Linked DNA regions of Thermoleptolyngbya sichuanensis A183. Each later gene encodes a partner of the first gene's protein in a complex. Links are inferred from orthologs where the notes say so. Each region holds a gene or a part of one and is shown in the gene's direction. Other genes may lie near its edges. The genes, in order: ureA and ureC.

Region 1 (3,139 bases):
AAAAGCTGCTCCAGGCAGAACGACCCCGGCAAGAGCGCAGCGGCGGGCCGCGAGAACGGGCCGGTCGCCCCCCCCGCGACGAAATCTACAGCCGCCGGGATGAGGTGTACGAGGTGTATCGAGAGGACGATTATTAGAGAACTCAGGGGAATTCAGGGAAATTCCCGGCTCTGCTTCCTGCTACACCCATGACTCTTTCCCCCTGGACACCGCTTCATGCTCAGTTGCACCGGGGCATCCGGCAGCGGCAGTTGTTTTGCAGGGGCGATCGCCTCTTGATGGCGGTGTCGGGCGGCCAAGACTCGCTGTGTCTGGCGCAACTGCTGATGGACTTGCAGCCCAAGTGGGGGTGGGAACTGGCGATCGCCCACTGCAACCACCGCTGGCGACCGGATGCCGGGGCAAATGCCGACTACGTGCGATTGCTGGCGGAATCCTGGGGCGTTCCGGTGTTCATTGAAACGGCAGCAGATATTCCGGCGAGCGAGGCGGCGGCGCGGGCGTGGCGCTATGACGTGCTAGGGGCGATCGCCCGTGCCCACGGCTATTCCCGCGTTGCAACCGGCCACACAATGAGCGATCGCGCCGAAACGCTGCTGTATAACCTGGTGCGCGGCAGCGGAGCCGACGGACTGCAATCCCTCACCTGGCGGCGCGAACTGTGCCCCGGCGTGGCGCTGGTGCGGCCGCTGCTGGACGTGCGCCGGGTAGAAACCGCCGAGTTTTGCCAGTCGCGGGGCTTGCGCGTGTGGGAAGACAGCACCAATCAGGATTTGCGCCATCCCCGCAACCGCATCCGCCAGGACATCTTGCCCGCCCTGAAAGCGCACTTGAATCCCCAGGCAGAGGCGGCTCTGGCCCACACCGCCGAACTGCTCCGCGCCGACGTGGACTACCTGGAATCAGCCGCTGCCGATCTGCTGCACCGGGCACTGCCACCCGCCGCCCCGCCAGACGAACATCCCCAACTCCATCGACCCACGCTGCAAATTGCGCCCCTCGCTCTCCAGCGCCGCGCCCTGCGCCAGTTTCTCGCCCGCCATCTGCCGGAAGCCCCCGGCTTTGAGCCAGTGGAAAAACTGCTGGCCCTGCTCGACGCACCCAACCGCAGCCAAACCGATCCGTTTGCTGGTGGGGCGATCGCCCGTGTCGCTGGAGACTGGATCGAACTCGTTGATCCTGCCAACCGCGCAAAGCAATAAACCGCAAAGAAATAAACAATTTCTCGCGGTTTAGATTGCGTATAATGCCGTAGAATCTGGCTGGGCTGGGCGCTGGTCTGCTAGGTGGAGCCTGGTTATGCCCGCATCCCCCTGACCCGCGCTGCTGCCCGATGATCCGATGCTTTTGATGATGCTGACGCTGCGATCGCCCACACCATGCAATTGACTCCCCAGGAAAAAGACAAACTCCTCATCTTTACTGCCGCCCTGCTGGCCGAGCGCCGCAAAGCCAAAGGCCTGAAGCTCAACTATCCCGAATCTGTTGCCTACATTTCCGCCGCCATCCTGGAAGGCGCACGGGAAGGGCGCACCGTCGCCGATCTGATGACCTACGGCACCACCCTCCTCAGCCGCAGCGACGTGATGGACGGCATCGCCGAAATGCTTCACGAAGTACAAGTCGAAGCGACCTTCCCCGACGGGACGAAGCTAGTGACCGTGCATGATCCGATTCGATAATGCTCGATGAGGGTGGATGAAGTGGTGGCACCGCTTCATCGCTCTCATCCATCGCGCCCTGCTATCCCAACCCCACAACTCCTGCCCATGATTCCTGGCGAACTCTTCATCGAACCTGGCGACATCGAACTCAACGCGGGCCGTCCGACGGTGACGCTGATGGTGGCAAATACGGGCGATCGCCCCATCCAGGTCGGCTCCCATTTCCACTTTTTTGAGGTGAACGCAGCGCTCTCGTTTGACCGCAACCAGGCGCGGGGAATGCGGCTAGACATTCCCGCAGGAACGGCAGTGCGCTTTGAACCGGGCGACGAAAAAGAAGTGACGCTAGTGGCGCTGGTGGGCAGCCGTCAGGTCTATGGGCTGAATGCACAAATAAACGGGCCGCTGGATTAGAACGGCCCGTTTGTGCCCGGTCGAAATTGGGTCGAAACTGGGTCGAATATTGGGGCGAAATTGGGGCGAAACTGGGCTGAATTCGCCCATTTCTGGATTAGCCCTTCAGCGCCCGTCTGAAGTTCTGCCGATAGGATGCATTGAACAGCATCACCGGCCAGAATAGCGTCAGCATCAGACGATTTTGGTTGAAATTCGTGCGGTTAAACCCGGTCCAAAATTTCCACGCGCCCCCGATGTAAATCACCAGCGCAAGAAACGTAAAAAGGCTCATCTTGACCTCTCAATAATGCTCAATAACTTAGGACAATAACTTAGGACGTTGAACGAACGAACGTAAACCCGGATTGCGCTTGACCTGAATTGCATCAACGCGATCCCTGCTAAGGATTACAACACCACAAGAAACCTTTTCTCCAGTCTAATTCGCGGCTTTGGGGTTGAAGCGGTTCGGTTTTACGGATATCCCAGAGATCAGGCAGGACGGGCGATCGCCCCACCCCAGTTTCCCCAACTTTCTGCGTGAACCCCAGCACCGTTCCCTAGCCCGGTGCAGCGCATCCCGGCGGCAACGGCTGAACATCCTGAAACCTCGATGGTTCCGGCAGGTTCGCCAGCAGAATCACTTCGCCCGTTGCGGTCTGCCGCCAGCCCCGCGCTTCTTGCAGCGGCCTGGACGCTACCGACAAGGCAGCATCCGATGGCTCTCGCAAGGTCAGCGGCGAGGTTCGGGAATCTGGGTCATCGGGCGGGGGCAAGACCGTCAGATTGGCGGTGTGTAAGCTGGCAGCATCCTGATTATTAGCAGCGTCCCGATTGGCAGCATCCAGATTGGCAGCATCCAGAGCCGCTGCCTGTGCCGGAGGGCGGGCATGAATCGGTGCGTTCATGCTGCTGGCCGGCGCGGACTCTGCCCAGGGAACCCGAACCGATGGGAGATCGAACGCATGATTGGGGCCGGGGGGCAGACCGCCGCGACCTGTGGCTACGAAGGCGCTGCGATCGGCGGCGATCGCCGAACTGGCCGCACACCGCTGGGCAATCAGCCGCGACGCATCCAC
Region 2 (3,297 bases), 1.9 Mb from region 1 along the record:
TTATGGAGAATCTCGATTGCGGGTTTGAGTTGCTTCTCCCTGAATCCCTTTGAGCGGAACAAATTCACAAAGCCACCTTGTGCCCGTCCAAATCGCGGACAAAGCAGCCGTAGTAGGCGGGGCTGTAGTGTGGGCGGGGGCCAGGTTCTCCGTCTGACGTGCCGCCTGCGGCGATCGCTGCCTCATAGAAAGCATGAACTGCCTCCTTGCTTGCCGCGATGAAGGCGACATGCACCCCGTTGCCTGTGGAAGCAGGCTGCTCATTGAACGGGGTCTGAATCCAAAATTCGGGAAACAGCTTGCCGTAGGCCGCAGCGCCGGGAAATTCCTCAATCTTGCGGCAGCCCAGCGTTGGTAGCACCTGGTCATAGAAAGCGACAGCCTGCTCGAACTGGTTCGTGCCCAGGGAAACGTGAGAGAGGATGCTGGGAGTGTCCATGATAGGGAGCGCTAAGAGCTAATTTGTAAAGGAGCCTGAAAGCCTTGTTAATCAAGGATTTCCGAGAAACCGCTTTTCCTGGGCAAACATGACCTCAAAGCCACACATGCCAAGAGTTTCAGGCTTCTTAAGATTTGCTTCATAAATTAGCTCTAAGGGGACGCTGGGGAGGTGGAGGGATTGTTAGTACAGTCAGAGGGTAACTTAACAGTACAGAGGCATGAATAGTACAGAAGTACGAGTTCCTGGGGCGATCGCCGTTAAAAAGCTTAACTTTTGCCGCCAATTGGTCTGTTTGGCTACGCCCCGTGCTACATTCTGCGAGTTAAAAGAAGAGGGTTGATTTTGCTGCCTTTCATCTTCAAGCAGCAACGCTATCCCTTGACTCCTGACCCCCAAACTCCAGCTATGAGCTATCGCATGGATCGCCGCGCCTATGCGGAAACCTTTGGCCCAACCGTGGGCGATCGCGTCCGTCTGGCCGATACCGAACTGATTATCGAAGTCGAGCAAGACTTTACCACCTACGGCGACGAGGTGAAATTTGGCGGCGGCAAGGTGATCCGCGACGGCATGGGGCAATCGCCCATTTCCCGCGAAGATGGTGCAGTGGATGCGGTAATTACCAATGCGCTGATTTTGGACTGGTGGGGCATTGTCAAAGCCGATGTGGGCATCAAGGACGGGCGCATCGTTGGCATTGGCAAGGCGGGCAATCCTTACATTCAGGACAACGTGACGATTGTGATTGGGCCCTCAACGGAGGCGATCGCCGGAGAAGGCATGATCCTCACAGCGGGCGGCATCGACTCGCACATTCACTTCATCTGTCCGCAGCAGATCGAAGTGGCGATCGCCTCTGGCATTACCACCATGATCGGCGGCGGCACCGGCCCGGCCTCCGGCACCAACGCCACGACTTGCACTCCCGGCGCATGGAATATTCACCGAATGCTAGAAGCAGCAGAAGCCTTTCCGATGAACCTGGGCTTCTTGGGCAAAGGCAACAGCGCCAAGCCAGAAGGACTGCGGGAACAGGTGGAAGCCGGAGCCATTGGGCTAAAGCTGCACGAAGACTGGGGCACAGCCCCAGCGGCGATCGACACCTGCCTTAGCGTGGCTGAAGAATACGATGTGCAGGTTGCCATCCATACCGACACGCTAAACGAAGCGGGCTTTGTGGAAGACACCCTCGCCGCCTTTAAGGGGCGCTGCATCCACACCTACCACACCGAAGGCGCGGGCGGCGGCCACGCGCCAGATATTATCAAAGTCTGCGGCGAACTGAACGTGCTGCCCTCCTCCACCAACCCCACCCGCCCCTACACGGTGAACACGCTGGAGGAACACCTGGATATGCTAATGGTGTGCCACCACCTCGATCGCGGCATCCCCGAAGACGTGGCCTTCGCCGAGTCGCGCATCCGTCGGGAAACCATTGCCGCTGAGGATATTTTGCACGACCTGGGAGCCTTCAGCATTATCTCGTCCGACTCGCAGGCCATGGGCCGCATCGGCGAAGTGATCACTCGCACCTGGCAAACGGGGCACAAAATGAAGGTGCAGCGGGGTCCACTGTTGCAGGATTCCGAGCGCAACGACAACTTCCGCGCCAAGCGCTACGTGGCCAAGTACACGATCAATCCGGCTATCGTTCACGGCATTTCTGATTACGTTGGCTCGGTGGAAGTGGGCAAAATTGCCGACCTCTGTCTGTGGCGACCCGCTTTCTTTGGCGTGAAGCCAGAGCTAGTCATCAAGGGCGGACTGATTGCCTGGGCGCAGATGGGCGATGCCAACGCCAGCATCCCCACGCCGCAGCCTGTTCACATGCGGCCGATGTTTGCCAGCTATGGAGGGGCGATCGCTAACACGTCCTTTACCTTTCTGTCTAAGGCTGGTGTGCAAAACGGCATCCCCGAAATGCTGAAGCTCCAGCGCGAAGTGTTGCCCGTGTCCAACATTCGCCAGGTGACCAAAAAAGATCTGAAGCTGAATGACTACACGCCGCGCATTGAGGTCGATCCCGAAACCTACGAAGTCCGCGCCGATGGGGAACTGCTGACCTGCGAACCTGCCACCGTGCTGCCGATGGCCCAGCGCTATTTCCTGTTTTAAGCAAGTTGAGCCATTCAGCTTCATATTCCCGATTGCCGAATCGGTCATTTGCATAGGTCAGTTGAAGAAGTGGCCTATCCCACCGGGCACTTGAGGAACTGTCATAGGATTTGGCTAGTCCTCAAAAATAAATGACACGATCAAATCATCGAGCAGGTGGGCTCGCGCTGGTTACTGGAATTGCCGAAGCGACGGATCGATCATGATTTACCCATGATTCACCCGTTGGGCTTTGGGCAGAGGATGACGGATTTCGGACGGGTTTGGAAGAAAGCTGGGAAGCAGGGTGGCCCCGAAATCAATCCCGAAATTAATTCAGTGGCGATCGCCCCTCTCGCGGAGCGTATGGGGAGTAGATAGGAACATGACACGTAAAGCAGCCTTTCAAAAGAGCAGATTTCATATCAACTGGCAGATTGTGCCCACGGCCGCGCTGGGCGTGCTGGCTATGTCGCTAGCGGCGATGGCCCAGGTCACCACACCGCTGCAAGGAGAGCAGGTGATTAGCGGCACTTCTGGCGGGTCGCAGGCTAGCAGTTGCGGCTTTGTGAGCGATCGCCCCGTGCAGACCGTGCGCGTTACCGAGGCCTTTACCTCGCTGCGGTTTCGCGTCGAGGGTGGTGGCCGCCCCACGCTGCTGATTTTGGGAGCCGATGGCAGCGTCAAGGGCTGTGCCCGCGCCACCAACTTGTCTAATGGCGTGATCGAAGCGTCGGGGGCCTGGGAGCGTGGCAATTACT

Evidence for each region.
Region 2: the proteins of ureA (region 1) and ureC are in contact, whole or in part, in a crystal structure (PDB 4CEU), measured with the Sporosarcina pasteurii proteins. The link is inferred for Thermoleptolyngbya sichuanensis A183 from one-to-one orthologs. Residues at the interface, in WP_115362093.1 of Sporosarcina pasteurii: Ala6, Glu9, Lys10, Ile13, Ala16, Leu19, Arg23, Asn31, Tyr32, Pro33, Glu34, Val36, Thr40, Met44, Met70, Glu71, Val73, Met76, Asp78, Gln81, Ala82, Glu83, Leu92; in WP_115362090.1 of Sporosarcina pasteurii: Lys441, Phe442, Asp463, Pro464, Ser465, Ala466, Ser467, Ile468, Thr470, Pro471, Gln472, Pro473, Met475, Arg477, Gln565, Arg566, Tyr567, Phe568, Leu569, Phe570.

What each region holds. Positions count from the first base shown.
Region 1 is NZ_CP053661.1:4,029,565-4,032,703, reverse strand. What follows is about bases 213-3,030. They hold ureA (urease subunit gamma), read left to right. Parts: upstream 213-1,379; coding sequence 1,380-1,682; downstream 1,683-3,030. Other genes in these bases: HPC62_RS16760 (beta strand repeat-containing protein), read right to left, coding at 2,621-3,030; HPC62_RS16765 (hypothetical protein), read right to left, coding at 2,176-2,352; HPC62_RS16770 (urease subunit beta), read left to right, coding at 1,770-2,078; tilS (tRNA lysidine(34) synthetase TilS), read left to right, coding at 213-1,202. Outside these bases: HPC62_RS16785 (KGK domain-containing protein), read left to right, coding at 1-137; more of tilS, read left to right, coding at 189-212; more of HPC62_RS16760, read right to left, coding at 3,031-3,139.
Region 2 is NZ_CP053661.1:2,104,654-2,107,950, reverse strand. The notes cover bases 227-3,202. They hold ureC (urease subunit alpha), read left to right. Parts: upstream 227-847; coding sequence 848-2,557; downstream 2,558-3,202. Other genes in these bases: HPC62_RS08840 (hypothetical protein), read left to right, coding at 2,922-3,202; HPC62_RS08850 (VOC family protein), read right to left, coding at 227-439. Also shown: more of HPC62_RS08850, read right to left, coding at 65-226; more of HPC62_RS08840, read left to right, coding at 3,203-3,297.